Linked DNA regions of Desulfovibrio desulfuricans. The protein of the gene in region 2 interacts with the protein of the main gene of each other region in a pairwise test. Links are inferred from orthologs where the notes say so. Each region holds a gene or a part of one and is shown on either strand. Other genes may lie near its edges. The genes, in order: def and NE637_RS05520.

Evidence for each region.
Region 1: the proteins of NE637_RS05520 (region 2) and def interact in binary tests that used the Escherichia coli proteins (3 or more experiments, as listed by UniProt). The link is inferred for Desulfovibrio desulfuricans from one-to-one orthologs.

The regions. Positions count from the first base shown.
Region 1 is NZ_JANFYZ010000004.1:332,582-335,735, reverse strand. What follows is about bases 320-3,154. They hold def (peptide deformylase), read right to left. Parts: upstream 2,079-3,154; coding sequence 1,560-2,078; downstream 320-1,559. Other genes in these bases: aspS (aspartate--tRNA ligase), read right to left, coding at 2,094-3,154; fmt (methionyl-tRNA formyltransferase), read right to left, coding at 574-1,587; NE637_RS07285 (DUF116 domain-containing protein), read right to left, coding at 320-405. Outside these bases: more of NE637_RS07285, read right to left, coding at 1-319. UniProt on the Escherichia coli protein: Removes the formyl group from the N-terminal Met of newly synthesized proteins. Requires at least a dipeptide for an efficient rate of reaction. N-terminal L-methionine is a prerequisite for activity but the enzyme has broad specificity at other positions.
Region 2 is NZ_JANFYZ010000003.1:278,017-281,282, reverse strand. Bases 320-3,266 are described here. They hold NE637_RS05520 (aspartate-semialdehyde dehydrogenase), read right to left. Parts: upstream 2,343-3,266; coding sequence 1,296-2,342; downstream 320-1,295. Other genes in these bases: asnS (asparagine--tRNA ligase), read right to left, coding at 2,567-3,266; NE637_RS05525 (aminotransferase class IV), read right to left, coding at 320-1,234. Also shown: NE637_RS05530 (glycosyltransferase), read right to left, coding at 1-284; more of NE637_RS05525, read right to left, coding at 284-319.

The DNA.
Region 1 (3,154 bases), on a different replicon or contig from region 2:
GCCACTGGCAAGCACCAGTTCGTTGTTCACCTTGATAAAGCTGCGCCGCACTCTTCCTCTGTCAATACCAACTGCCTTTGCAAGCAATTCCATAAGTGGAAAAAACAGACGGATGGTGACATGCCGCACACTGTCTACACCAGGAAGAGATTTACCCGTATAAATATGAAATATAAGAATAATGCAGAGCCATAACAAGGCGATGATAACAACAAAACCAAAACCCATGCTCAGCGTAGGCAGCCAGTGTTGCGTAGAAAAAAAACCAACCCACGGCAAAATAAGAAAAAACGCAACCCCGAGGCACAGCAGAAGGCACGAGGCCAGCATGAGCCCGATAAAAACGCGCTTTCGCGCACCACCATACTGCTCTGGCGGCAAAGAAAAGGGCGACTTACGAAACATGTGACCTCGGTTTGATGAGTCAGAAGCAAAAAATAGCCTTGAGCCTAAAAATCGCACAAAACTGCCCTTATGAAAAGCGCAAGCACGCAACATGATGCATAGGTCAAAAAAAGAAAAAACGAGGCTCAAAAGAGCCTCATTAAAAATACCCATTGCGGAAAAAAGACATTACTCCCCTGGTTCAGGAGCTCTTGCCAGACCGCAAACACCCCTTGGCAACCCGCGCAACACTCCGTTGAGCAGATCACGCACGGACATCTCTTTTTTCCCTTGAGGCTTGACCGTAGACAGCACATACCAGCAATCAGCGCAGGCAATGCTCAACCCCTCAGCATCGATCCGCAATGTACCCGGAACATGGCCTTGTGCAGATTGCCCCACCCTGCCAGGAGCAAGAATGAGCGAAAGGGGGTCGCGTTGCTTGCCATCGGAATCAACAGTTTCAAGCACAGCACGCGCACCTGGCCACGGGGTAACACCCCGCACCCGCGCATGTACCTGCACGACAGGAAGCGACCAGTCGATAAAGCCGTCTTCCTTGGAAATTTTAGGAGCGTAGGTGGCGAGAGCATCGTCCTGATCCACAGCCTGTGCCTTGCCATCAAGAATATCATCAAAAACGCGCACAAGCAGTTCTGCGCCAATTCCTGCAAGGGCATCGTGCAGGGAACCGGCCGTATGCTCACCGATGGGCAGGCCATCGGTGGCGAAAACCGGCCCCGCATCGAGCTTGCGCACAATGCGCATAATGGAAATGCCAGCTCGGGCGTCAGGATGCCAGCCTTCCATCACTGCCCGCTGAATAGGGGCAGCACCACGCAGGCCAGGCAAAAGCGAAGCATGCACGTTGATGGTATCAAGCGTGGGCATGGCAAGGACAGCGTCCGGCAAAATGAGGCCATAGGCCGCCACAGCCAGCAGGTCTGGTTTGAAAGCCGCCAGCTCCGCCTGGGCTTCTGCACCCTTCAGGCTGGCAGGCTGCATGACGGGCAGGCCAAGTTGCAAGGCGAGCTTTTTTACAGGAGATTCAGCAAGTTTGTGGCCGCGCCCTGCTGGTCTGTCCGGCTGGGTGTATACCGCCACTATTTCGCCACGAGGCCAGGCCGCCAGCCTTTTCAGGCTGGCGGCGGCAAACTCGGGCGTTCCCATAAAGACTATACGGCACTTTTTCGTTTGAGCCATTTTTTCACCTTGCTGTCGTACAGGGTGCGGCGCAGGCGGCTGATCTTGTCGATAAACAGTATGCCGTCCAGATGGTCATATTCATGCTGGATAATGATGGCCGGGAATTCTTCCAGATCTTCATCAATGATATTGCCGTCCAGATCCGTTGCATGCAGGTGCACGTTGCTCATGCGCTTAACGTCGGCCCTGTAGTTCATGGGAACAGAAAGGCAGCCCTCCTGTTCGCTCAGAACTTCCTCGCCGGAGAGGGTCAACACAGGGTTAATCAGCACCCTGGGCTGCTTTTCCTCGTCCTTCATGGCCGGATCCATCACAAGCATACGGATATTGCGCCCGACCTGCGGCGCAGCAAGGCCAACACCAGGGGCAGCGTACATGGTTTCAAGCATGTCGGCAGCAAGCTGGCGAATGTCGTCCGTCACCTCGGCAACAGGTTCACAAACCTCTTTGAGCCTGGGGTCAGGATAGGTGACAATATCAAGAATCATGCAGACGTCTGCCTCCTACGCTTTGTCGGCTGTAGCGCCGTCCTTTTTCTGCTCTGCGCCGGGCACTTCACGCAAGCGCAGACCGAGATCCCGCAACTGACGCGAAGACACCGGGGAAGGCGCGTTGGTCATGAGGCAGGTTGCCTTCTGCGTCTTGGGGAAGGCAATGACATCACGGATGCTGGACGAACCAGAAAGCAGCATAACCAGCCGGTCAAGGCCAAAAGCCAAACCGCCATGCGGCGGCGCACCAAGATCAAGCGCCTGAATGAGGAAACCGAACTGCTCTTCGGCCTGCTCTGGCGTAAAGCCAAGAGCTTCAAACATACGGCGCTGCACTTCACCGGAGTGGATGCGGATGGAACCGCCGCCCACTTCGCAGCCATTGAGCACCATATCATAGGCGCGGGCGCGCGCCTTGGCCGGGTCAGTAACCATCAGTTCCATATGGCCGGGCGCAGGCGAGGTGAAGGGATGGTGGCAGGCCACATAACGCTTGGCTTCCTCGTCGTATTCGTACAGCGGAAAGTCCGTAACCCACAGGAAGTTGAAGCTGTTTTCAGGAATCAGCTTCAAGTGGTTGGCAAGATGCACACGCAGGTTGCCAAGGGCGGCGTTGACCATGGAAGCCTCGCCCGCCTGGAAAAAGACAATGTCGCCGACCTGAAGATCAAGCGCTTCTGCAATGCCCTTGCGTTCTTCGTCCGAAAGGAACTTGGCGATGGGCGACTGCCATTCGTCGGCCTTGATCTTGATCCAGGCCAGACCCTGAGCGCCATAGATTTTGACAAATTCGGTAAAGGCATCAATTTCCTTGCGGGTCATGGATTCGCCGCCAGGAACCTTCATACCCTTGACCAGCTGCGCAGTGGCAAAAAGCTTGAAGCCGGAGCCACGCACAATATTCGTGATATCCACAAGCTCAAGGCCAAAACGGGTGTCGGGCTTGTCCACGCCATAACGGGCCATGGCTTCGTCCCAGGGCATGCGAGGGAAGGGAAGAGTCAGATCCTTGCCCATCACGTCCTTGAACACGCGGGCCATGAGGCCTTCTGCGATGCCCATGACCTGTTCTT
Region 2 (3,266 bases):
TTGCGCTGCCAGAGCCACAGACGCATGAAATCCATTGGTCCGCCTGCCGTGAGTATGGGCAGGTTCAGCGCGGCGGCGCGGCGGTGCAGGCGCGAATTTTTCTGGCACAGCAGCATGGGGGCCAGCCTGCCGCCGTCTCGCATGGCGCAGGCCAGGGCCAGCGCGTGGTCTTCTTCCAGCCGGGCAAGGCGTATGGGCGCGCCCATTTCTGTCCAGTGGCGCTGCTCTTCGGGTGAGGCGGGGCCGTCAGTGGTCTGTTGCAGGGCAATAAGCAGAACACGCATCAGAGGGGCGCGCCTTTTTTCAGCATATAGTCCAAAAGAACATCCTTGAGCCACAGGGCCACAGGGCCGGGCTTGCCAGCATGCGCGCCATGACCCACGGGCTTGCCGTCAAAATGGGTGATGCCCACGCAAAGGGTGGAGCTGGTGAACAGCAGCATTTCACTGGCGCTGTCTATGGCTGCGCGGGGAATGGGCATCTGCACGACAGGCATGCGCTCTGCGGCAACTTCCATGGCGGCCAGCAGGGTGGTGCCCGGCAGAATGCGCCTGATTTCAGGGCAGAGCAGGCGGCCCTGCGCGTCCACAAGGCCCACGTTGGCCACGGCCGCCTCGCCCATGATGCCGTTTTCGTCAAAGGTCACGGCCACGTCCATGCCCTTCTGGCGGGCTTCCATGGCCATGAACACATTGGGCAGATAGTTGGTATTCTTGATGCGGGCCAGATATTTCTGCTTGGGCGGGATGGCGCTGGCAAAGGCTGTGAGGCCTTTTTCATAGAAGGCCGCCGTGGGCAGGGCCTTTTTGAGGGCCACAATGTACAGGCCAGCCTGGGGGCATTCGGCGGGTGAAATGCCGAATCCGCCGGGGCCTCGGCTCAGAAAAACGCGCAAGTCGCCATTGTCCACGCCTGCGGCAAGGGCCACATCAAGTATGTGCTGGCGCAGGGCTTCCCATGTGCAGGGCGGCGTGATGGAAAGGGCCGCAGCGCCGTCCACCAGCCGGGCCAGATGCGCATCCAGCCCAAAAATTGTGCGTTGACGAAAACTGATGCTTTCAAAAAGGCCGTCGCCGCGATGGCAGATATGGTCATCAAGGGGCAGCAGCAGAAGACGCGGGTCGGTGCAGATATGCCCCACCCGGTGGTCATAAAAAGCGAGAACCTGCTCCGACCCTGGCCGGGGCGCGGAAAGCAGGGCCTTGAGATATGTTTCAGCGTCTACAGCTTGCACCGCAAAGGCCTCCAAAGCGCACGGGCGCGCAGATCAACGAGACCCGCGCGCCCGTAGGCAATTACTTCAGGAACACGTTTTTGTCGGTCACGCGCAGCAGATCGCGCTTGATCAGTTCTTCGCCGATCTGCACGGCGTTGAGGGCTGCGCCCTTACGCACGTTGTCGGCCACAATCCAGAGGTTCAGGCCGTTTTCAATGGTTTCGTCCTCGCGGATGCGCCCCACGTAGGTTTCATCCTCGCCCACGCAGTAGGAGGGCATGGGGTACATGAGTTCGCGGGGATTATCGACCACGCGCACGCCGGGAGCCTGCGAAAGCATGACGCGGGCATCCTTGGCTGTGAGTTTCTTTTCGGTTTCAATGTTCACCGATTCGGCGTGGCAGTAGAACACCGGCACGCGCACACAGGTGGCCGTAACCTTGACCGAAGGATCTTCAAATATTTTGACGGTTTCATGAACCATCTTCATTTCTTCCTTGGTGTAGTCGTTATCAAGAAAGACATCGATGTGCGGCAGTGCGTTGAAGGCAATGCGGTAGGGATAGGTATTGCATTCCGGGTCGCGGCCATTGAAGAGGTCGCGCACCTGGCGTTCCAGTTCTTCAATGCCCTTCTGCCCGGTGCCGGAAACCGCCTGATAGGTGGAAACCACAACGCGCTTGATTTTGACGGCGTCGTGCAGGGGCTTGAGCACCACCAGCATCTGGATGGTGGAGCAGTTGGGGTTGGCAATGATGCCGTTGTGGCCCTCAAGGGCGTGGGCGTTGACTTCCGGCACCACCAGGGGGCAGCGGTCGTCCATGCGCCATGCAGCGGAATTGTCCACCACCACGCAGCCAGCCTTGGCCGCATGCGGGGCAAATTTTTGCGAAGTGCTGCCGCCGGCGGAAAAAATGGCCAAATCAATGCCCTCAAAGACATCTTCTTTAAGCTCTTGCACGGTCAGCTCTTTGTCGCCATACGGCACCTTGGTGCCCGCAGAACGGGCGGACGCAAAGGCGCGTATTTCAGTGGCGGGAAAGTCCCTTTCGTGCAGGGTCTTGAGCATTTCACGGCCTACGGCGCCTGTGGCGCCTACAACGGCTACAGTCAGCTTCTTGCTCATGGTATTTCGCTCTCCTTGGGCGATGGGCGGCGGCTCGATGCCTCCAAAAAGGTGAGCGCGTACTATACCCGGCAAAAAGGCAAATGTGAAGGGCATGGCGGCCCAGCTACGGCGCTGCCTCGGGCTTTTTTGCGTTTTTTGCGGTTCGCGTACAGGCGGGTTGAAAAAAGCCAGCCCGCCGCTTTCGCAACAGGCTGGCCAAAAGGTATCCTATCGGAATCGTTCTAGAATTCAAGATTTCCCGGAGTACGGGGGAAGGCAATGACGTCGCGAATATTGGTGATGCCGGTCAGCATCATGAGCAGACGCTCGAAGCCAAGGCCAAAACCGGCATGGGGCGCTGTGCCGAAACGGCGCAGATCCATGTACCACCAGTAATCTTCCGGATTCTGGCCAAGCTCCTGAATGCGGGCGGTCAGGCGGTCAAGGCGTTCCTCGCGTTGCGAGCCGCCGATGAGTTCGCCGATGCGCGGCACCAGCATGTCCATGGCGGCAACGGTTTTGCCATCGTCATTCTGACGCATGTAGAAGGCTTTGATTTCCTTGGGGTAATCATACACAGCCACAGGCTTTTTAAAATGCTCTTCCGCCAGATAGCGTTCGTGCTCGGTTTGAAGGTCCGTGCCGAATGAAACAGGAAAGGCAAATTCCTTGCCGCATTTTTGCAGGATTTCCACGGCTTCCGTGTACGAAACGCGGGCAAAGGGCGCAGCCACCATGCCCTTGAGGCGTTCAATGAGGCCCTTGTCCACAAAGCTGTCAAAGAGCTTGAGGTCGGATTCGCAGTGGGCGAGGGCGTGTTCGATCACGTGCCGGGTAAGGCTTTCGCCCAGTTCCATGAGGTCTTGCAGGTCGGCAAAGGCCATTTCCGGCTCAATCATCCAGAACTCGGCGGCGTGCCGCGGCGTATTGGAATTTTCGGCG